DNA from 4 places in the Ancylobacter terrae genome. Region 3 is predicted to be linked to each of the others. Evidence: riboswitches for the same ligand, from Rfam matches in the RefSeq annotation. Region 3 holds a riboswitch; each other region holds the start of a gene.
The links. A riboswitch is a leader RNA that binds a small molecule or an ion and turns the genes downstream of it on or off. The one in region 3 is predicted to bind cobalamin.
Positions count from the first base shown of each region.

Region 1: it holds a riboswitch for cobalamin, as region 3 does, so the genes downstream of both, metE (5-methyltetrahydropteroyltriglutamate--homocysteine S-methyltransferase) here and ACEUEL_RS14860 (energy-coupling factor ABC transporter permease) in region 3, are expected to answer to the same signal.
Region 2: it holds a riboswitch for cobalamin, as region 3 does, so the genes downstream of both, ACEUEL_RS11290 (ribonucleoside-diphosphate reductase subunit alpha) here and ACEUEL_RS14860 (energy-coupling factor ABC transporter permease) in region 3, are expected to answer to the same signal.
Region 4: it holds a riboswitch for cobalamin, as region 3 does, so the genes downstream of both, ACEUEL_RS03155 (CbtB domain-containing protein) here and ACEUEL_RS14860 (energy-coupling factor ABC transporter permease) in region 3, are expected to answer to the same signal.

Region 1 is NZ_JBJGXH010000001.1:2,351,295-2,356,946, forward strand. It holds gene ACEUEL_RS11305 (acyl-CoA thioesterase) at 1-145, opposite strand, end outside; partial or broken gene metE (5-methyltetrahydropteroyltriglutamate--homocysteine S-methyltransferase) at 142-2,504, opposite strand; cobalamin riboswitch at 2,616-2,828, opposite strand; partial or broken gene ACEUEL_RS11315 (hypothetical protein) at 2,876-2,989, opposite strand; gene ACEUEL_RS11320 (DUF1989 domain-containing protein) at 3,071-3,685, opposite strand; gene ACEUEL_RS11325 (molybdopterin guanine dinucleotide-containing S/N-oxide reductase) at 3,839-5,652, opposite strand, start outside.
Region 2 is NZ_JBJGXH010000001.1:2,341,495-2,347,146, forward strand. It holds gene ACEUEL_RS11275 (carbohydrate ABC transporter permease) at 1-562, shown strand, start outside; gene ACEUEL_RS11280 (ABC transporter ATP-binding protein) at 571-1,662, shown strand; gene ACEUEL_RS11285 (aminotransferase) at 1,966-3,351, shown strand; cobalamin riboswitch at 3,794-4,006, shown strand; gene ACEUEL_RS11290 (ribonucleoside-diphosphate reductase subunit alpha) at 4,116-5,652, shown strand, end outside.
Region 3 is NZ_JBJGXH010000002.1:117,219-122,870, reverse strand. It holds gene ACEUEL_RS14870 (CHASE2 domain-containing protein) at 1-784, opposite strand, end outside; gene katG (catalase/peroxidase HPI) at 1,130-3,307, shown strand; gene ACEUEL_RS14860 (energy-coupling factor ABC transporter permease) at 3,414-4,091, opposite strand; cobalamin riboswitch at 4,128-4,353, opposite strand; gene ppk2 (polyphosphate kinase 2) at 4,428-5,546, opposite strand.
Region 4 is NZ_JBJGXH010000001.1:666,921-672,572, reverse strand. It holds gene cobW (cobalamin biosynthesis protein CobW) at 323-1,387, opposite strand; gene ACEUEL_RS03165 (DUF1636 family protein) at 1,384-1,842, opposite strand; cobalamin riboswitch at 1,960-2,181, opposite strand; gene ACEUEL_RS03160 (nucleoside/nucleotide kinase family protein) at 2,240-2,866, opposite strand; cobalamin riboswitch at 2,982-3,192, shown strand; gene ACEUEL_RS03155 (CbtB domain-containing protein) at 3,225-3,419, shown strand; gene ACEUEL_RS03150 (CbtA family protein) at 3,436-4,185, shown strand; gene cobU (bifunctional adenosylcobinamide kinase/adenosylcobinamide-phosphate guanylyltransferase) at 4,195-4,701, shown strand; gene cobO (cob(I)yrinic acid a,c-diamide adenosyltransferase) at 4,698-5,333, shown strand.

The DNA of each region.
Region 1 (5,652 bases), on a different contig from region 3:
GCGAATGCCCGGCCGCCGCGATGAAGGCAACCCGATCCATGAGAGCGAGGCCGGCACCCCCGAAGAGGGTGCCGTGATGGTTGGTGGCGCCGGGAAAGACGATGTCGATCAGGCGTGTCGTCACCGCGGCCGCAGCCCCGCTCATTCGGCTGCCCTCGCGAGAGGACCGCGCAGGCGACGCGCCGCCGCCACCATATTGATGAGCGCCGGACGCACCCCTCCCATTGCCGCGTCTTCAGCCCGCAATCGGGATTGACCCAGATTTGCGCTGCCGCGAGCCGTTGCGCCGCCCGCTCCAGCAGTTCGACCATCTCCTCGACCGGCGGCACGCGCGGCGAGTGGATGTCGTAGACCCCCGGCCCGATCTCGTTGGGGTAGCGATCGTCGACGAAGGCGTCGAGCAGCTCCATCTTCGAGCGCGAGGTCTCGATGGAGATGACGTCGGAATCCATGGCCGCAATGGCGGCGATGATGTCGTTGAACTCCGAGTAGCACATATGGGTGTGGATCTGCGTCGCGTCACGCACGCCCGAGGCGCACAGCCGGAAGCTCTCCACCGCCCAGTCGAGATAGGCCGCCCAGTCCGCGCGGCGCAGCGGCAGGCCCTCGCGGATCGCCGCCTCGTCGATCTGGATCATCGCCGCGCCGGCGGCCTCGAGGTCGGTCACCTCGTCGCGGATGGCGAGCGCGATCTGCCGGCAGGCGAGGCTGCGGGGCACGTCGTCGCGTACGAAGGACCAGTTGAGGATGGTCACCGGCCCCGTGAGCATGCCCTTCATCGGCCGCTCGGTGAAGCCTTGGGCAAAGCGCCACCACGCGACGGTCATCGGCGCGGGGCGCGAGACATCGCCGAACAGGATTGGCGGGCGGACATAGCGCGAGCCGTAGCTCTGCACCCAGCCATGCTTGGTGAAGGCAAAGCCCGAGAGCTGCTCGCCGAAATACTGCACCATGTCGTTGCGCTCGAACTCGCCATGCACGAGCACATCGAGCCCGATCTCCTCCTGCCAGCGAATGGTGCGGGCGGTTTCCTGCTTCAGGAACGCCTCATACGCCGCATCGCTTAGTTCACCCTTGCCATGGGCGGCGCGCGCCTTGCGCACCTCCGGCGTCTGCGGGAAGGAGCCTATGGTCGTGGTGGGGTAGAGCGGCAAGCCGAGGCGGGCACGCTGCCGTTCGGCGCGATGGGTGAAGGGGCTGGCGCGGCGCGCATCCTCGGGCGTGACGGCCGACAGGCGTGCGGCGACGGCGCTATCGTGCACCTTGGTCGAGGTCTTGCGGGCCTCGGCGGCTCTGGCCGAGGCGGCGAGCTTGCCGAGCACCACCTCCCGCCCGCCCGCGAGCGCGGTGCCCAGCGTGACGAGTTCGTCCATCTTCTGCACGGCGAAGGCGAGCCAGCTCTTCACATCCGGATCGAGCCCCGTCTCCGGCTCGAGGTCGATCGGCACATGCAGCAGCGAGCAGGACGGGGCGATCTCGACATGGTCGGTGCCGCGCTTGCGCACGAAGGGTTCGAGCGTGTCGAGCAGCTTCGGCAGGTTGGCGCGCCAGACATTGCGCCCGTCGATGACGCCGAAGGAAAGAACGAGCCCCGCCCTCGCCTTGTCCGCCACCTCGCGCAGTTGCCCGGCGCCTCGCACCAGATCGAGATGCAGCCCGGCGACCGGCAGGGAAAGCGCGGTGTCGAGATTGTCGCCCAGCCGGCCGAAATAGGGGGTGAGCATGATTTTCAGCCGGGGCAGTGCATGGGCGAAGAAGCCATAGGCCTCGCGTAATGCGGCGCGGGCGGCGTCATCAAGGTCCGTGACGAGACAGGGCTCATCGATCTGCACCCAGTCCGCTCCCGAGGCGGAGAGCCGGCGCAGCACCTCGACATAGACCGGCAGCAGATCGCCGAGCAGCGAGAGCGGGTCGAGCCCCGGCTCCGTCGCCTTGCCGAGCGTGAGGAAAGTCACGGGGCCGAGCAGAACGGGGCGCGTTTCATAGCCCAGCGCCTTCGCCTCGCGGTACTCCTCGACCGGCTTGGCGGAGGTGAGCGCGAAGCGCTGTCCCGGCGCGAATTCCGGCACCATGTAGTGATAGTTGGTGTCGAACCATTTGGTCATTTCCAGCGCCGGGACGCCATGCTCACGGCCGTGCGAATGACCATGGACACATACGGCTTCATCACCCTGCGCCCCGCGCGCCATGGCGAAATAGGTGTCGAGCGGCACCGGCCCGCCGGTCCAGCCATAGGCCGGCGGAATCGCCCCCACCATCACCGCCGTATCGAGCACGTGGTCGTAGAGCGAGAAGTCGTTGGAGGGGATGTTGGTGACGCCCAGCGCCTTCTGCCGTGCCCAGTTGGCGGCGCGCAGGCGCGCGCCCACCTCCAGCAGCGCCGGCGCATCGCTCTTGCCGGACCAGTAGCTTTCGAGCGCGCTTTTCAGCTCGCGGCACGGACCGATGCGCGGCGTGCCGAGGGTGGAAACCGGCACCGTGCCGGCGGAAGAAGGACAGTTCATCGGCTAACCCCAATCAGGATTGGGGGCAAAGGCCGAGCGGACGCGAGGCGCGGCCACGGGCGCACGGCACCGGTGGACGCGCGAACGCACCACCGGGACACCCCGCCCAGGGACGATTATGCTGTCAGGGCAGGTCTCCTGGCTCGCGGGTCACCGCCTCTCGCCCGGCCTTCCCGGAACTTTCGTTCCAGTGACGCGGAATGGACGACAGGCTCGCCGCTTACAGTTGCGGGGGCAGCGCCGGCATTGTCCCGAAAGACTCACCGACTTCCCTCTTAGCTGCGGCGCCAAGAACGCCGCAGAACCATGACCCGCGCAGGATGCCCCTATGGAGGCGACAGGTCAACTGACATAAAGACATGTTTATGTCGTCATATGACGTGCCATCTGGCGGTTCCTCGCGCGGGGGCTTCCAGATGCCTGATCTGGTGGCTCACCACCGTCACCGTCACGCACAGTTCGCCGGCGGCCCGGCGGAAGCTGAGATGGCGCGTCGTGGCCTAGAAGGCGCGGGCGGCCTTCAGCGAGGGCAGCTCACGCCTCGCGATGATCCCTGTTCCGGGCCCTCAGATGACGACGAAGTGGGCGTCCGTCGGCCGCATGTCGTTGACCGGAATCATGTCCTGCGGGCAGGCCGAGAACACGACGATCAGGTCCATCTCGGCACGCAGCGTGACGTACTGGCCTGCCTGGCTGACCGGAGGCTGGAACGAAAGACGGCCGTCCGCATGGACGGGCACGTTCATGAACAGGTTGAGCGGGCTCGGGGTGCCGCGTCCCGAAACGCCCCGCTTCGCCAGTTCGTCCCTGAGATTGTCCGTGCAACTGTCATGGTGCCCGACGGCCCCGAGCTGCCGGTAACGGTGCTCGTCGCAGGCGGCGATCAGCAGGTCGTGGATGCCGGGCGTGGTGTCCTCCACGACGCTCAGCATCGGATTGCGGCGATTGCTGACCAGCGTGTCGCCGACTTTCGGGATGATCCGCAGCAGCGACGCCCGGCTGTGCTCCATCGACAGATGTTCTTCGATGTCGACAGCGTTGAAGGCCCAGGTGTCGACCACCTGCTTGCCGTGCGTGTTGATGACGCGCACGCAAGCGCCCCGGGAGACATAGGCCGACGCGCCCCGCCGCGCGGGGATGGTCTGGAGATTGGCCACGGGCTCGATCGTCACGTCGCTCATTGCAAGCTCCTTGGGATTTTGCGTCGCGGCCACGAGGACCCACCGCTCAATTCGAATCCATTCATTTGATCTGAGTTTACTATTACGAATTGATACGATGCCGGCATGCAGCTGCGCCATCTGGACTATCCAAGTGGGGCAATGCCGGCGGCCTCAGTCCCTTCCGACAGGGGGCGCTGCCGGCGGCTCTCCTCCCGCCCGGTAGAGTTCGACCTCGACCAGCAGAGACTGCGCGGAAGGCCCCTGGCCGAGCGCGGAGGTACCTTCGTCCCGGGTGAGGACGTTCGGATTTCCGTTCAGTTCGAGCGCCCCCGAGGCACCCGCCTCATCGGCCAGATACCAGGCGCCCGTCGCCAGATGCGCGACCCCCGGCAGCAGGTCGGGCGTGGTCACCGCGCCGGCAAGGCAGGCCCCTCGCCCGTTGAACACCCGGACGACGTCACCGTCGCGGATGTTGCGGGCGCGGGCGTCCTCGATATTCATCAGGATCGGCTCGTGGCCGGCGATCTTCGACAGCCGGCTGACCTGCGCGTTGTCGAGCTGGCTGTGAAGCCGTGTCGCCGGCTGTCCGGACAGCAGATGAAGCGGATAGGCGCCGGCTCCGGTCGCGCCGAGCCATTCCTTCGGCGGCAGCCAGACGGGGTGACCGGGGCAATCGGCATAACCGAAGCGGGCGATGGCCTCGCTGAAGATCTCGATGCGGCCCGACGGCGTTGCCAGCCTGAACCGGTCGGGATCGTTGCGAAAGCTCTCGAACAGCGTGAAGGCCTTTTCCGGCGGCGGGATCTCGGCGAAGCCCCTCTCCCAGAAAGCGTCAAAGAGCGGCAGGTCGACATCCTGGGCGAGGGCCCGCTCGCGACAGCGCTCATAGGCGTGCCGCACCCATCCCGCGATATCGCGCCCCTCCGTGTAGGCGGCCTCGACACCCATGCGGGCCGCGAGATCGCTGAAGATGTCGTAGTCGTTGCGGGCGGCGAATTGCGGCGGCACGAGTTGGGGCATCGCGACGAGAAAGCGGTCGCGTGGGGAGGCGCCGATATCGTCGCGCTCGAAGCTCGTCGTGGCCGGCAGCACGATGTCGGCGTGGCGGGCGGTCGCCGTCCACCAGATGTCCTGCACGACGATGGTGCGCGGCCGCTGCCACGCCCGTATCAGGCGGTTGAGGTCCTGATGGTGGTGGAACGGGTTGCCCCCGCACCAGTAGACGAAGCGGATGTCCGGGAAGGTGACGCTGCTCCCGTTGAACGGGATGGTGCGGCCGGGCTCCAGCAGCAGGTCGGCCATGCGCGCGACGGGAATGGCCAGTCCCAGCGGGTTGCGGCCCGACTCCATGGCCGGGGCGGAAACGGGCCGGCGCGGCACGCCCATGCCGTTGATCGATCCGTAGCCGAAGCCGAAGCCGCCGCCAGGAAGCCCGATCTGTCCCAGCATGGCGGCGAGCGCGACAATCGCCCAGTAGGGCTGCTCGCCATGGTCGGCGCGCTGGAGCGACCATGTCGCGGTGATCATGGTGCGCGAGGACGCCATGCGGGCGGCGAGGTCGCGGATCGCGTCCTCGGCGATGCCGGTCAGCGGCGCGGCCCAGCGGGCACATTTCGGCGTGCCGTCCTCGACGCCCAGCACATAGTCGCGGAACCTCTCATAGCCGACCGTGTACCTGTGCAGGAAGGCAAGGTCGGCCCGCCCCGTCTCGATGAGCGTGTGCGCGAGGGCGAGGATGAGCGCGGTGTCGGAACCCGGCCGTATCGGCAGCCATTCGGCGCCGAGTTCCTCCGGCATGTCGGCACGCGAGGGACTGATCGAGACGAACCGCACGCCCGCATCGCGCGCCGCCCGGAACCAGCCCGGGGATTCATGCGCGCCGGCGCCGCCCGTGGTGATCAGCTGGTTGCGTGCCGGCGCGCCGCCGAACAGCACCATCAGTTCGGTGTTCTCGACGAGGGTCGGCCAGTCGCTCACCGGACCGG
Region 2 (5,652 bases), on a different contig from region 3:
GCCGGCCGCCTATGCGCTGGCCCGGCTTTCCGTGCCGCGCGCCAGCACCGTCGCCTTCCTTGTACTGGCGACGCAGATGCTGCCGAGCATCGCCATCGCCATTCCGCTGTTCCTGGTCATCAGCCGGCTCGGCCTGATCGACAATCTGTTCTCGCTCGGCGTCGTCTACCTCTCGTTCAACCTGCCGATCGTGATCTGGATCCTGCGCAATTTCTTTCTCGGCATCCCCGACGGACTGGAAAAGGCGGCGGCGATCGACGGCGCGGGCGTGATCGGGACGTTCTGGCACATCGTGCTGCCGATTTCGCTGCCCCCGCTCGGCGCGGCCGCCGTCTTCGCCTTTGTCGAGGCGTGGAACGAGTTCTTCTTCGCGCTGATCCTGACGCGCCAGTCGGCGCAGACCGTGCCGCTGGTGATCGCCGCCTTCGCCGGCCAGTACCAGACCGTGTTCGGCCAGATGATGGCCGCCGCGCTGATCAGCGTCGTGCCGGTGATCCTGCTCGCCGTGATCTTCCGCAACTGGATCGTGCGCGGCTTCGCCGACGGAATGATGAAAGGATGACCCCGGCCATGCACTCGTCACCCGCCTCGGTGCCGCCGGCCATCGAGTTGCGCGCCGTCGCGAAGAGCTTCGGCAGCGTGCAGGTCTGCCGCGATGTCGACCTTGCCATCGCGGCCGGTGAGTTCGTCACGCTTCTCGGCCCCTCCGGCTGCGGCAAGACGACGACGCTCAACATGGTCGCCGGGCTCGAGGACTGCACCAGCGGCGACATCCTGCTGGCCGGCCGGCGGGTGAACGAGCTCTCGCCGGTGGAACGCGACGTCGCCATGGTGTTCCAGAACTATGCGCTCTATCCGCATATGACGGTGGCGCAGAACATCGGCTTCACCCTGCGCATGCGCGGCACGCCACGTGCCGAGATCGACCGCCGGGTGAAGGCCGTCACCACCGCGCTCGAACTGTCGCATGTGCTGGAGCGCTTGCCCGCCCAGCTTTCGGGCGGGCAGCAGCAGCGGGTGGCGATCGGGCGCGCCATCGTGCGCGAGCCGCGCATCTTCCTGTTCGACGAGCCCTTTTCCAATCTCGACGCCGCGCTGCGCGTGAAGATGCGGGCGGAGGTGAAGCAGTTGCATCGCCGCCTGGGCGTCACCTCGCTGTTCGTCACGCATGACCAGGAAGAGGCCATGTCGATCTCCGACCGGATCGCCGTGATGAATCGCGGCCGGGTCGAACAGTTCGGCACGCCGGAGGAGATCTATGCCCGCCCCGCCACGCGCTATGTCGCCTCCTTCATCGGCAACCCGCAGATCGAGCTGCTCGCCGGCGTGGTCGAGGCCCATGCGGGCGGCCCGGCGGTGCGGCTTGGCAGCCAGGTGCTGGGGCTGCCTCCCGCCCTCGCCGTTTCCGCGGGACAGGCGGTGGAAGTCGGCGTGCGGCCCGAGCATGTGCGCCTCGGCAGCGGAACGTTCGCCGGCACGGTCCGGCTCGTCCAGCCGGTGGGGCCATCAAGCCACATCGTCATCGACTGGGACGGTGGCTCCCTGATCGCGGCGCAGCCCGGATTCTGCCGGCTCCAGCCAGGCGAAGCCGTCCGTGCGGAGATTCCCGCGAGCGATGTCATGGTTTTCGATCAGGCAAGCGGGGCGCGTCTCACGCCATGATCCTGCGGCCACATCTAATAAGTCCGTTTGACGGAATAATTATTGACACCGCCGTAACCTCGCGGCATTCTGGAGAAAATGGCGATCGGCTCCGCTCCGGGGAGCGACGGTAGCCGTATCGGCCGGCCGGTTGAACGACGCGACCTCTCCTTAGCCATCCTGCCCTTGTCCGGCGTCGCCGAGCGAAATCGCCCCGCGACGCAGGATGAAATCGGACTTCTTCACGAAAGGCGTGGCCCCGAGCTGCTGCGGATTGCGCGCGCGGCAGCGGACCATTCGCCATCAACACACGACAGGTGAGCCATGAACCAGCCCGTGATGACGAACTCGCTCGAGGGGCGCGACATCGCCTTCCACCTGCACTCGCAGACCAATCCGCGGCAGATGGAGGAACACGGGCCGATCGTGGTCACGCGCGGCGAGGGCATCCGCATCTACGACGCCGACGGCAAACCCTATATCGACGCGATGGCCGGGCTCTGGTGCGCTTCGCTGGGCTTCGCCAATGAGCGCCTCGCCGCCGCGGCAAGCCGGCAATATGCCGAGCTCGGTTTCTACCACACCTTCTTCCAGCGCACCCTGCCGGGGGCGACGGAGCTAGCCGAGAAGCTGGTCGACCTCACCGGCATGACCGGCGGCAAGGCTTATTTCGCCACCTCCGGCTCGGAGGCGAACGAGACCATGGTGAAGCTCGCCTGGGTCTACCACACGGTGCGGGGCAAGCCGACCAAGCGCAAGGTGATCGCGCGCGACCGGGCCTTCCACGGCTCCACCATCGCGGCGGCCTCCATGTGCGGCCTCGGCTTCATGCATCGTGAGTTCGGCCTGCCGCTGCCGGGCTTCCTGCACACGCTGTGCCCCGACGCCTATCGCGGCATGCTGGAGGGCGAGGACGAGGCGGCCTTCGTCGAGCGGCTGGCGCGCGAGCTGGAGGCCCTCATCCTGCGCGAGGGACCCGATTCCATCGCCGCCTTCATTGCCGAACCGATCAATGCCGGCGGCGGCATCATCCTGCCGCCCGCCGGCTATTTCCCGCGGATCCAGCAGATCCTGAAGAAGTACGACATCCTCTTTCTCGACGACGAGATCGTCTGCGGCTTCGGACGGACGGGCGAATGGTTCGGCAAGGACACGGTCGGCGCGAGCCCGGACATGATGGCGCTCGCCAAGGGCCTGTCCTCCGCCTATTTCCCCATCTCCGCCGTGGTCCTGGCGCCGGACATCTATGAGGCGGTGAAGGAGTTCAACAAGGCCGGCGGCAATTTCGGCCATGGCTTCACCAATTCAGGCCATCCCGTGGGCGTGGCGGTCGCGCTCGAAGCCCTCGCCATTTATGAGGAAATGAACGTCGTGGAGCATGTGAGGGCGATGGGCGCGCGCCTTCGCGGCCATTTCGAGCGGATCGGCCGCGCCTCGCCCATCGTCGGGCAGGTGCGTGGCGCGGGTCTCATGCTGGGCATAGAGCTGGTGGCCGACAAGGCGAGCCGCACCCCCTTCGATCCGCACCTGCAGGTCGGCATGGCGTTCGACCGCATCGCCTATGGCAATGGCCTCGTCGCGCGCTGCATGGGCGACGTGCTGGGCTTCTCCCCGCCGCTCATTGTCACCGAGAACGATGTCGATGAGATCGCCGAGCGCTGCGAGACGAGCCTGCATCAGCTTGAGCGGCAGCTGGGCCGCTCATCCTGAGCCCGGCAGCTTCCACGCTGGACGGCGACGTCGAGAAGCCATGTCGCGCCGGCGGCGGTGAAAGCGCGACGCGTGTGATGCGCATCCCCTGCCCCCGGCCCTTTGTCAGTCGAGGCTTGATCGCAAAGTGAGCGAAGACGAGCTGAAGCTTATACCAAAAAGATCAACCTAAAGCCGCCGCGCCTCTTCCTGTTGGAGGCAGTGGGAGGCCGAGGCCTTCTACAACAGCGCACGCCACCCCATGGGCTTCATCGAGCCGGACAAGGCCGGCGCCACTGCCGCGAGTATCGGCAATGTCTTAAACCTTGGCAGTGGCTTTTAGGATGCGAACTCCACATTGGGAGGGAGCCTCCCGATACCATGATCTGGCCCATTCGCCACACGGACGAGGACAAGGCGCCTCCGCCTCAATCCAGATCTTGACGACCGCCCAGGCATGGACCCTAAATATAGTGGTCACGGTCTCTCGAATCGCAAGATGAGAGAGCTAAGAGGGAAGCTGGTGAGCCGTGTATGGCAATGCCGGCGCTGCCCCCGCAACTGTAAGCGGCGAGCCTGTCGTCCATTCCGCGTCACTGGAACGAGAGTTCCGGGAAGGCCGGGCGAGAGGTGGTGACCCGCGAGCCAGGAGACCTGCCCTGACAGAATAATCGTCCCTGGGCGGGGTGTCCCGGTGGTGCGTTCGCGCGTCCGCCGGTGCTATGCCGTCGGTGGCGCCGATGCGTCGCTCGGCCTTTGCCCCCAATGCTGATTGGGGTTTGCCGATGTCTCTCCTTCACGATACCGCGCCGGTCGTCGAACCGCCTTTTCTTCCCGCCTCGGTCGGGGCGGGCCCGGCCAGCACGCCGGGCTACCAGCTCATCCGCCGCAATGGCGCGGTGACGCCCTTTGACCCCGCGAAGATCGCGATCGCGCTCACCAAGGCCTTTCTCGCCGTCGAGGGTTCGTCCGCCGCGGCCTCGCGCCGCGTGCACGACATCGTCGCGGACCTCACCGCGCAGATCGTCTCCGGTCTCACCCGCCGCGCCGATGCGGGCCGGACCTTCCACATCGAGGACGTGCAGGACCAGGTGGAACTCGCCCTGATGCGCGGCGAACACCACAAGGTCGCCCGCGCCTATGTGCTCTACCGGGAAGAGCGTGCCCGCGAACGCGCGGCGACCCGAGCCGGCGCGGCGACGGCGCCGGCCACCACCGCGCTGCGCCTGCGACTGGCGAGTGGCACGCTGCTGCCGCTCGACGAGGCGCGGCTCGCCGCCGTCATCGGCGAGGCCACCGCCGGCCTCGCCGAGGTCTCGAGCGACGCCATTCTCGCCGAGACACGCCGCAATCTCTATGACGGCATCAGCGAGGACGAGCTCGCGCTCGCCCCCATCCTCGCCGCCCGCACGCTGATCGAGCGCGAGCCGAACTACGCCAAGGTGTCCGCCCGGCTGCTGCTCGACAAATTACGCCGCGAGGCGCTGAGCTTCCTCGCCGGCACGCCGGATCAGGCGACGCAGTCCGAAATGGCCGAGCGTTACGGCGAGTATTTCCGCGCTTACATCACGCGCGGCATCGCCGAGGAGCTCGTCGACCCCGAACTCGCCCGTTTCGATCTCGCCCGGCTCGCCAGCGCCCTGCTGCCCGAGCGCGACCTGCAATTCGACTATCTCGGCCTGCAGACGCTGTATGACCGCTATTTCCTGCACGCGCGCGGCACCCGCTTCGAGCTGCCGCAGGCCTTCTTCATGCGCGTCGCCATGGGTCTCGCCCTGCGCGAGGTCGACCGCGAGGGCCGCGCCATCGAGTTCTACCGGCTGCTGTCGTCCTTCGACTTCATGGCCTCGACGCCGACCCTGTTCAATTCCGGCACGCCGCGCGCGCAGCTCGCCTCCTGCTTCCTGACCACCGTGTCCGACGATCTCGACAACATCTTCAAGTCGATCAAGGACAACGCGCTGCTCTCCAAATATGCCGGCGGCCTCGGCAATGACTGGACGCGGGTGCGTGGCCTCGGCGCCCACATCAAGGGCACCAACGGCGAGAGCCAGGGCGTGGTGCCGTTCCTGAAAGTCGCCAACGACACGGCCATCGCGGTCAACCAGGGCGGCAAGCGCAAGGGCGCGGTCTGCGCCTATCTGGAAACCTGGCACATCGACATCGAAGAGTTCCTCGACCTGCGCAAGAACACCGGCGACGACCGCCGGCGCACCCACGACATGAACACCTGCAACTGGGTGCCGGACCTGTTTATGCAGCGTGTGGAGGCCGACGGGCACTGGACACTGTTCTCGCCCGACGAGACGCCGGACCTGCATG
Region 3 (5,652 bases):
CGGGGGCCGGCGAGCCGTCGCCGGCACAGAGCGCGCGGGTGCGGGCCTGCGTGAAGGCGGCGACATCGGCGAGCGGGCGGGGCGGCGATCCCGCCACGGCGGCGGCGGCGAGTTGCGGCGAGGGCAGGGTGATGCCGCCCGTCCCCTCGCACAGCGTCTGGCTCAGCTCCCAGCGGCGCACGACACGGTCCTCGTCGATGCGGCTGACGCTGGTCACCCAGAGGATGTTGGCGTGGCCGGCGGTCGCGGCGTCGAGGATGGAGGGCTCGGCGACGAGCCGGTTCGCCCCGCCCTCGCTGAGCGTGTCGAGGCGGCGGGCGAGCGCGAGCGGCGGCGCGTCGGCCGGGTAGCCGGCGATGAAGGCGGTGAGCGCGGCATCGCCGGCCGGCGTGTCGGGCCGCACCGTGTCCATGTCGAGGAAGATGCCGCCCGCGCGCTTGGCGGCGCCCAGCGCGATGAGCCCGGCGAGCAGGTCGCGCGGCGCGCGCGGCGGGTTGCCGAGCGCCGCCATGGTCGGGCCGTCGATGTCGATCAGCGTCACCGGGATGGCGTTGCGCGTCGCGCCGGAGAGCACCGAGGCCCAGCGCACGATGCGGTCCTTCTCGCCGAGATTGGCGCTGAAGCCGGCGATGCGGTCGGCGAGGCCGAAGACGGAAAACAGGCCGACGATGGCGGCCATCAGTGCCGGCTTGAGGAGGCGACCGATCCAACGGGACTTTGGCTGCACGAACGGACCGACCCCGACCACCCTGTCGCGCGCCGCCGATCGGGCGGTGCGCCTCATCATACCTAGCCTATGATTCCGGCGGCATTTGGAGAAGCCCCCCGGCGCCGCACGACCGCCGAAGCGAGGCGGGCACAAGGATCGGCCGGCGACGATAAGTTCATCTTATCGGGCTGATCAGAAAATCGGAATTAATATAATGAAAGGGCTTTGCTATGAAGGCGGCGACGAGGGAGCCGCCCATGCCGATACCGCCATTCCACGGGCTTGGCCGCGTGATCGTGCCATCTACGGATTGCGCGGTCCGGCACGGGCGCGCACCGTCCCACGCCTGTCATCCGCACCGGCCACTCTTGTGCGCCCGGGCGCACCGCACCTTCAGCACTGCCATGATCGGAGAGCAACATGGACGCCAAGACTGACGACAGCGTGGGCAAGTGCCCCGTCGCCCACGGTCGCGGGCCCCGCCAGAACAGCGACTGGTGGCCGAACGAGCTGCGCCTCGACATCCTCGGCCAGCATTCCGCCAAGACCGATCCGCTGGGGCAGGGCTTCAGCTACCGCGAGGAATTCTCCAAGCTCGACTATGCCGAGCTGAAGAACGACCTGCGCAAGCTGATGACCGATTCGCAGGACTGGTGGCCGGCCGATTTCGGCCATTACGGGCCGCAGTTCGTCCGCATGTCCTGGCACGCCGCCGGCACCTATCGCCTCGCCGACGGGCGCGGCGGCGGCGGGCGCGGGCAGCAGCGCTTCGCCCCGCTCAATTCCTGGCCGGACAACGTCAATATCGACAAGTCGCGACGCCTGCTCTGGCCGATCAAGCAGAAATACGGCCAGAAGATCTCCTGGGCGGACCTCCTCATCCTCACCGGCAACGTCGCGCTGGAGACGATGGGCTTCCGCACCTTCGGCTTCGCCGCCGGCCGCGAGGACAGCTGGGAGCCGGACCTCGACATCAACTGGGGCGTCGAGGGCGAGTGGCTGGCGCACCGCCAGCTGGAGAACTTCGCCAACCCGCTCGGGGCCACCGAGATGGGCCTCATCTACGTCAATCCGGAAGGCCCGAACGCCAGCGGCGACCCGCTCGCGGCGGCGGCCTTCATCCGCGAGACCTTCGCCCGCATGGCGATGGACGACGAGGAGACGGTGGCGCTGATCGCCGGCGGCCACACCTTCGGTAAGACCCACGGCGCGGCGGCCACGACCTATGTCGGCCCGGTGCCGGAGGATGAGGGGCTCGAGGCGCAGGGGCTGGGCTGGATCAGCAGCTACGGCTCGGGTTCGGGCGGCGACACCATCAGCAGCGGCATCGAGGTGACCTGGACCCAGCACCCGACGCTGTGGACCAACCTGTTCTTCGAGAACCTGTTCAAGTTCGAATGGGTGCAGACCCGCAGCCCCGCCGGCGCCATCCAGTGGGAGGCCAAGGACGGGCCGGAGGATATTCCGCTCGCCCACGACGCCTCGAAGAAGCAGAAGCCGCGCATGCTGACGACCGACCTGTCGCTGCGCTTCGATCCCGCCTACGAGAAGATCTCGCGCCGCTTCCTCGAGCAGCCGCAGGAGTTCGCCGACGCCTTCGCCCGCGCCTGGTTCAAGCTCACCCACCGCGATCTCGGCCCGCGCGCCCGCTATCTCGGGCCGGAAGTGCCGAAGGAAGAGCTGATCTGGCAGGACAACGTGCCGGAGGTCGACCACCCCCTGATCGACGACGCGGACGCGGCGGCGCTGAAGGCCAAGGTGCTGGACGCCGGGCTCACCACCTCCGAACTGGTCGGCACCGCCTGGGCCTCGGCCTCGACCTATCGCGGCGGCGACAAGCGCGGCGGCGCCAACGGCGCGCGCGTGCGTCTCAGCCCGCAGAAGGACTGGGAGGTCAACCGGCCGCAGCAGCTCGCCAAGGTGCTGCAGGTTCTGGAGGGCATCCAGGCCGGCTTCAACGCCGAGGCGCCCGGGGGCAAGAAGGTTTCGCTGGCCGACCTCATCGTGCTCGCCGGCAATGCCGGCATCGAGCAGGCGGCGAAGGCGGGCGGCTTCGAGGCGCGCGTGCCGTTCACGCCGGGCCGCACCGATGCCACGCAGGAGCAGACCGACATCCACGCCTTCGCGGTGATGGAGCCGCAGGCGGACGGCTTCCGCAACTACCAGAAGCCCTCGCTGACCGTCGCGGCCGAGGTGGCGCTGGTCGACAAGGCCCAGCTCCTCACCCTGACCGCGCCGGAAATGACGGTGCTGGTCGGCGGCCTGCGCGCGATCAACATCAACGCCGACGGCTCGTCGAAGGGCGTGCTGACCGACCGGCCGGGCGTTCTGACCAACGACTTCTTCGTCAACCTGCTCGATATGGGCACGCAGTGGACGGCGCAGGGCGGCGGCAAGGACGTCTATGAGGGTCGCGACCGCAAGTCCGGCGAGGCGAAGTGGACCGGCTCGCGGGTCGACCTCGTGTTCGGGTCGAACTCGGTGCTGCGCGCGCTTGCCGAGGTCTATGCCAGCGCGGACGCGCAGAAGAAGTTCATCGACGACTTCGTGGCGGTCTGGGCCAAGGTGACCGATCTCGGGCGCTTCGACCTCGCCTGATCCGGCGCATCGACCGGCGGCGGCTTCCGGGCTGCCACCGGCTCCTCACGAAAACGCCGCCGCGCCGTCACCGGCCGGCGGCGTCTTTCGTTGCGGCGAGCGGGGTTCAGGCGGCGTCGTAGAGGCGGCGCTCGAACAGCGGGCTGCCGCGCAGGCCCGACAGCGCCTTGGCGGCGGCCAGCACGGCGAGATCGACCAGCGGCTCGATCAGGATCACCGACATGTAGGCGACGCCGAAGGAGGCGACCGACGAGAGGTTCTCCGCGCCGAAGCCCTGGCCGTACAGCGCCCAGAAGGCGACCCAGGCGACGATGCCGGCCTGGTAGGTGGTGGAGAGCGCTAGCGCCTGCCGGTACTTCAGCTCCACATAGGGGGTATCTGGCGCGATGATGGCCCGCGCCAGCGCGGTGAGCGCGAACAGCGGCACCAGCAGCGTGGTGACGTTCATGCCGTATTGCGGCAGGTCGAAGGGCGCGAAGAAGAGGCCCTGGATCAGCAGGCCGAGGGCGAGGCCGATCGCCGCCGGCGCCACGCCGAAGATCAGGAACAGCGTCGAGCCGAGGATGAGATGCACCTCGGACACGCCGACCGGGTGGTGCGGCAGCACCTCGAAGAAGGCGAAGACGAGGGCGGTGGTCGCCGCGCTGCGCGCCAGCAGCGAGCCGACGCCGCGCTCGCGTGCCGCGTCGGCGGCGAGCTTCAGCGTGTAGCCGCCCGCGGCGGCGGCGGTGGCGTAGCTCAGCCAGATCTTGGCGTCGGCCACGAGGCCGGGTTCGATATGCATAGCTGTCTCCGATGCCGTCTCACCCGACGGCGCAAAAGGTGGGCCATGCGCAGGGCCGGTCTCCTGACTCGCGGGTCACCGCCGGCCCCCGCCTTCCCGGCCGTCTCTCGGGCCAGTGGCGTATCGGGGGAGGCTCGCCGCTCACAGTCGCGGGGGCGGTCGGGGCTTCGGGCGGCGGCCGCGCTACGGCCCCCGCTCTTCCCCGTTCCCGTTTCATCCGGGCGAGTCGCCGCGCCCGGACACCATGCGCCCGCCCACACTTGCGAGATCGGGGCGCCTGTCAAGCCGGACCTTCGGGACCTCGCCGCGGCAGCCGGGCCGTCGCCCGCCGCCGCCTCAGCCGCCGTTGTCGTGCTCGCCGCGCTCATGGACGGTGTTGGCGCGGCCGACCAGCAGCGTATCGACCCGGCCGATGCGCTCGGGGTCCTTGCCGGTATAGGGCAGCGAGTGCAGCACGTAGCGCATGGCGTTCAGCCGCGCCCGCTTCTTGTCGTCCGACTTGATCACCGTCCAGGGCGAATCCGCCGTGTCGGTGTGGAAGAACATGGCCTCCTTGGCGCGGGTGTAGTCGTCCCACTTGTCGAGCGAGGCGAGATCGACCGGGGACAGCTTCCACTGCTTCAGCGGGTGGACCTTGCGTTCCTTGAAGCGGCGCCGCTGCTCGTCGCGGCTGACCGAGAACCAGAACTTGAACAGGTGGATGCCGCTGCGGGCGAGGTTGCGCTCGAATTCCGGCGCCTGGCGCAGGAACTCGCGGTATTCCTCCTCGGAGCAGAAGCCCATCACCTTCTCGACGCCGGCGCGGTTGTACCAGGAGCGGTCGAACAGCACGATTTCGCCGGTGGTCGGCAGGTGCTCGACATAGCGCTGGAAGTACCATTGGCCGCGCTCGACCTCGCTCGGCTTCTCCAGCGCCACGACGCGGGCGCCGCGCGGGTTGAGGTGCTCCATGAAGCGCTTGATGGCGCCGCCCTTGCCGGCGGCGTCGCGCCCCTCGAACAGGATAATGACGCGCTGGCGCGCCTCCTTCACCCAGGACTGGAGCTTCAGCAGTTCGGTCTGCAGGATGAACTTCTCGCGCTCGTAGTCGCGCCGGAGCATCTTGTACTTGAACGGATAGCCGCCCCGCCGCCAGTCGTCGGCCAGCTCGTCGCTGGTCGCGCGCGGGTGGCCGGCGGGCTTGGGCAGGCCGAGGGACTGGCGCAGGCGCAGCGCATCGTCGGGGGCGGCGCCGGCGATCAGCGCCTCCAGCCCCTCGCCGGCGGCGCCATCGGCGGCCATCGCGGCGACGGCGGAGAGCTCGGCCTCCTGCGCCGCCTCGCGCCGTTCGTCGGCGAGCGTCGTCTCCACCTCGGCGGGAAGGGAGCCGGGCTCCTCGGTCGCGGCGACCTCAGGTGCGGCGGCTGCCGGCGGCGTCGCGGCGGCTTTCCGGCCGCGGCCCTTTTCGTTGACCATTCCCGTTTCTCCCTCGTGCCGTGCGCAGCGGCTGCGCGGGCGCCCATCCTCGCCCCGGCGCATGACAGTCTCAAGGCCGGCGTGCGGCGGGGGTGACCCCGGAGCG
Region 4 (5,652 bases), on a different contig from region 3:
GTAGAGACGTGACATGCGATTAGAGGAGACGTGGATGGCCGGGACAAGGCCGGCTATGACGGACAACCGACCTCTGCCGGTCTCCGTCGAAACCTGCCCGGCCCTGACGCCGGTCGATATGACACCGGCCGGGACACCGCCAGTCGACGCGCCCCGCGCGGGCATCCCGGCGGCGGCGCCCGCCGCGGTCATCCCGGCTGAAGCCGAACGAACAGCCGGGATCGTCCGCAAGGCGAACCTCCCCGACGATCCCGGATCGGCGCTTCGGCCGTCCGGGATGACCGCGAGAAGGACGCGGGACCTCCGCGAGTTCGCCAGCCCCTCACGCCGCCGCGCGCGCGCCCGCCAGCTCCCGCTCGACCCGCGCCCGGTCGAATCCCTTCAGCCCGATCACCACCAGCCGCCCGGCGCGCGGCTCGGCACCCCACGCGCGGTCATACTGGTGCGTCACCCGCGGCCCCACCGCCTGCACCAGCAGCCGCAGCGCCTTGCCGGCGACCGGCACGAAGCCCTTCACCCGCAGCACATTCACCGCCTCCGCCGCGCGGGCGATGCGCACCGCGAGCTCGGCCGGATCGGCGATCTCCGGCACGTCGAGCACGACGCTGTCGAAATCGTCATGGTCGTGCTCGGCCTCGTCGTCGTGATGGGTGCGGCGGTTGGCGATGTCGTCCTCGGTGCCGACCCCGAGCCCCAGCAGCACCGCCGGATCGAGCTCTCCCCCGGTCGCGCTGACCACGCGCACGCCCTTCGGCAGCTCGGCATCGAGCGCGGCCCGGGCGCGCGCGGCGCCGGCGGCGTCGATCAGGTCGGCCTTGGTGAGAACGACGAGGTCGGCGCAGGCGATCTGGTCGTCGAACACCTCCTCGATCGGGTCGTCATGGTCGAGCGAGGCATCCCCGGCCCGCTGCGCGGCCAGCGCGTCGTGGTCGTGCGCGACGCGGCCCGAGGCCAACGCCTCGCCGTCCACCACCGCGACGACGCCGTCCACCGTGACGCGGCTTCGGATCGCCGGCCAGTGGAACGCCTGCACCAGCGGCTTCGGCAGCGCGAGGCCGGAGGTCTCGATCAGGATGTGGTCGACCTTCGGCGTGCGCGACAGGATGGCGTCGAGCGCCGGCACGAAATCGTCGGCCACGGTGCAGCAGATGCAGCCATTGGCCAATTCGACGATGTTCTCCTCCGGGCAGGTCTCGATGCCGCAGCCCTTCAGGATGTCGCCGTCGATGCCGACATCGCCGAACTCGTTGACGATCACCGCGAGGCGCTTGCCCTTGGCGTTGGCGAGCGCGTGGCGGATCAGCGTCGTCTTGCCCGAGCCGAGGAAGCCGGTGACGATGGTGCAGGGCACGCGTGCAAGTTCCACGCGCGAGAGATCGGCGCTCATTCGGGTTCTCCGGGGAAATCGAGCGGGGGAATGCGGGCGACGACGCCGCGCTTGAGGATGTCGGGGCGGCCGCGCCAGGGCATGAAGCCGTCGCCGGCGGCGGCGTAGAGTTCCGCGCCGGTGACGAGGGCGCGCGCATCGCGGTCGGGATCGAGCCCGCCGAACACATAGGTCCAGCCGCCCTCGCGGGTCAGCGCGGCGGAGAGGCCGCGCGAGCAATTGCCGAGGCAGCGTATGCCCTTGACCGTGACGGTCGAGCCTTCCGCCGCCGTGCGGACGGCGCGGGTGAAGTCCTCGCCCGGGCGCGGCAGGGCGTCGTCGTCGCCTGGGCGCCGGCAGCTGGTGCAGACCATCAGCACGGTCGGGCTGGCGAGGCCGCACGGCATAGCCGGCGCGCTCGCACCCTCGCTGTCCGCCTCCGGCAGGGTCGTGTCGGCTGGACCTTCGCTCAACACCGCGCTCCGCTCATCGCATCCGGACGGGGCACGGCGGTCGCGGGACAGGCCCGCGCGAGAGCGGCGCGACATCGCTGTCCGCCGGTCCCATGCGCGCATCAAGGGCACCCCGCCCGACGCGCGACCGGACCGACGGCAGGTCTCCTGGCTCGCGGGTCGCCGCCTGCCTCCCGCCTTCCCGGCATCATCGCCAGTGGCTTTTCGGGAGAAAGGCTCGCCGCTTACAGTTGCGGGGGCAGCCGCGGAATTGGGCGTCCTTCATGACGAAGGCCAGCCCGCACCGCATTCCCTCTTGGCCCCTCCCCTCGCGAGGACGGGACCGCCGGTCGCCCGCACTTAAGGACGCGCCGGCGCGCGATGTCAATGCGACGGGCGGACGAGGCAGCGGGGGGCGCCCTCACCCCGCGATCACGACATCGGCCGGCGCGCTGCGCTCGCGCAGGCGGCGGCCGTTCGGCAGGTCGTTGCCCTCGACCTTGCGGACCACCTCGTCCTCCGGCAGGGCGAGGCCGCGCCAGCGGGCGATGAGCCGGCGCCGCAGCTCGGGCTCGGCGACCTCGACCATCACCGTCAGGTCGAACCGCGCGCGCAGCTCCGCCCACGGCGCCTCGTCGAGCAGCAGGTAGTTGCCCTCGACCACGAGGGTGCGCACCGAACGCGGGATCAGCCGTGCCCCGGCGCGGGCGATCTCGATCTCCCGGTCGAACACCGGCACGGCGATCTCGGCCTCCTCATTCGCCCGGAGCCGCGCGATCATGTGCGCGAGGCCGCCGACGTCGAAGGTCTCCGGCGCGCCCTTGCGCGCCAGCAGGCCCCGCCCCGCCAGCACGCCGTCGTCGAGATGGTAGCCGTCCATCGGCAGCACGGCGGCGTCGGGCAGGCGCGCGGCGAGCGCCTCGGCCAGCGTCGACTTGCCCGAGCCCGGCGCACCGGCGATGGCGACGAGGGTGCGCGACGCCGGCGGTCGCCCGAGCAACAGGGCGGCGAGGGCATCGGCATCGGGCAGGCGGCGCGGCTGGGTCATGCGCTCACTGAAATGCGGATCGGCCCGCCCGGCAAGCCGGCATCGCGCGCCCTCCCCGTCTGAAAGGAGGATGTCGGCGCAGGGCGGGGCCATTGCGCCGGGCCGGCCCGCGTCTATAGTCGGCGCAGTCGTCGGTTCCCGTGATGCGCACGGGACGCAAGACGGGAACGTGGTGGGCGAGGGCGATCCTCGCCAATCCACGGCTGCCCCCGCAACTGTGAGCGGCGAGCCTTTCTTCCGGCAATGCCACTGGCCCCCGGGCCGGGAAGGCGGAAGGACGGCCGCGACCCGCGAGCCAGGAGACCGGCCGGCGACGTAACCCCAGCGGCCCTCGGGTGGAGGGCCGGGAGAGATGACGATGACGACCCACGATTCGCACCGCCCGCTCGGCACCGCCGCCGCGACGGCGAGCCTCGCCGCCCGCGTCCTGCCCGTCACCTTCGCCGCCCTGCTGGGCGTCGTCGTGCTCGGCGGCGTCGGCTTCTCCCACATCGAGGCCGTGCACAACGCCTCGCACGACGTGCGCCACGCCACCGCCTTCCCCTGCCACTGAGCCGCGGGGAAGATCGATGTCTCTGTTCCGCACGATCCTGTTCGTGGCGGCGCTGGCCGGTATTGGCTCGGGCGTCGTCGTCGCCGGCATCCACCTCGTCGCCGCGGTGCCTCTGATCCTCCAGGCCGAAACCTACGAGGCCGCCGGGGAAGCCGCGCCGCACACGCACGACGCTGCGCCCGCCCCCACCCACGACACCGCCGCGCCCGCCCATGACCATGGCGACGAAGGCTGGAGCCCGGCCGACGGGCTGGAGCGCAACGGCCTCACCGTGATCTTCATGGTACTCACCGGCTTCGGCTATGCGCTGCTGCTGGTCGCCGCGAGCGAACTCGCCGGCGGCCTCAGGGACTGGCGCCACGGCCTGTTCTGGGGCCTCGCCGGCTTCGCCGCCTTCACGCTGGCGCCCAATCTCGGCCTGCCGCCGGAACTGCCGGCCATGCCGGCGGCCGATCTCGCGGCGCGCCAGCTCTGGTGGGCGGGAACGGCCGCCGCCACCGCCGCCGGCATCGCGCTGATGGTGTTGCCGCGCTCGGCGCTGTTCGCCGCGCTTGGCGTCGTGCTGATCCTGGTGCCGCATGTGATCGGCGCGCCGCAGCCGGACAGCTTCGAAAGCCCGATCCCGGAAGGGCTGTACCACAGCTTCGTGGTCGCCTCGGTGGCGTCGAGCTTCGTGTTCTGGGTGCTGCTCGGCGCGCTCGCCGGCGCGCTGCGCCCGCGCTTCGCGGCGGAGGCCGATGCGGTGCCGGCCGCCCGCGCGGCCTGAGACGGCGTGATGGGCCTCACCTTCGTCCTCGGCGGCGCCCGCTCGGGCAAGAGCGCGCAGGCCGAGGCGCTGGTCGAGGCGCTGCCGCCGCCCTGGACCTACATCGCCACCGCCGAGGTCTGGGACGGCGAGATGGCCGAGCGCATCGCCCTGCATCGGGCGCGGCGCGGAGCGGGATGGCAGACCATCGACGCCCCGCACGACCTGCCCGACGCCCTCGCCCGGCAGCCCGCCGGCCGGCCGGTGCTCATCGACTGCCTCACGCTCTGGCTGAGCAACCGCCTCCTCGCCGACGCCGATCTCGACACCGAGAGCGCCGCGCTGGAACAGGCGGTCGCCCGGCGCGAAGGCCCCCTCGCCGTGGTCTCGACCGAGGTCGGCCTCGGCATCGTTCCCGACAACGCCCTCGCCCGCCGCTTCCGCGACGCGCAGGGCCGGCTGAACCAGCGCATCGCCGCGCGCGCCGGCCGCGTGCTGTTCATGGTCGCCGGGCTGCCCCTGCAGGTGAAGCCATGACCGACACCGGAACGCCGCCCCATCCCGTCTCGCCCGAGGATGCCGCCCGCCACCGCGCCAAGATGGAGAAGCGCAAGGCGGTGCAGGATGCCGAGGTGGCGGAGAAGACGATCGAGAAGGGGCTGCTGATCGTCCACACCGGCGCCGGCAAGGGCAAGTCCACCGCCGCCTTCGGCCTCGCCTTGCGTATTCTGGGGCATGGCGGCCGGGTGGGCGTCGTGCAGTTCATCAAGGGCGCCTGGCACTCGGCCGAACGCGATGCGCTGGCGACCTTCGGCGAGCGTGTGATCTGGCACAGCATGGGCGAGGGCTTCACCTGGGAGACGCAGGATCTTTCCCGCGACATCGCCAGCGCGGGCCGCGCCTGGGAGAAGGCGCGCGAGCTGATGGCCGACCCCACCATCGGCCTCGTCATCCTCGACGAGATCAACATCGCGCTGCGCTACGACTATCTCCCGCTCGATCAGGTGGTGGACACGCTGGCCGCCCGGCGCGAGGGGCTGCATGTCGTGGTGACCGGCCGCAACGCCAAGCCGGCGCTGATCGAGGCGGCCGACCTCGTCACCGAGATGACGCTGGTCAAGCACCACTTCAAGGCCGGCGTGAAGGCCCAGAAGGGCATCGAGTTCTGACTAAAAAAGCTTATTTTTCATTTACTTAAGGGAATAATGCTCTTATTATCAGTTCAATTACGAGAGCATCAAGGAGGCGGCCGATGAAGCGACTCAAAAAGTTGACATACCGGAATTTTCTCAATAAAATTAATAACTTGTGCTCTTTTATTCGCACCGGTCTCGTTGCTTGGGGGCGCAGCCCCCAAGCAACGAGACCGGTGCATAGCATATTCCTGCCATAAGATCAATATATTACCTCCCGTGCGCGCGCTTTGTTTTCTCTCTTCACTTTTTTCACGTCCTTCCCCATATCCGGTGCACCGCCAGTTCCGGCGGT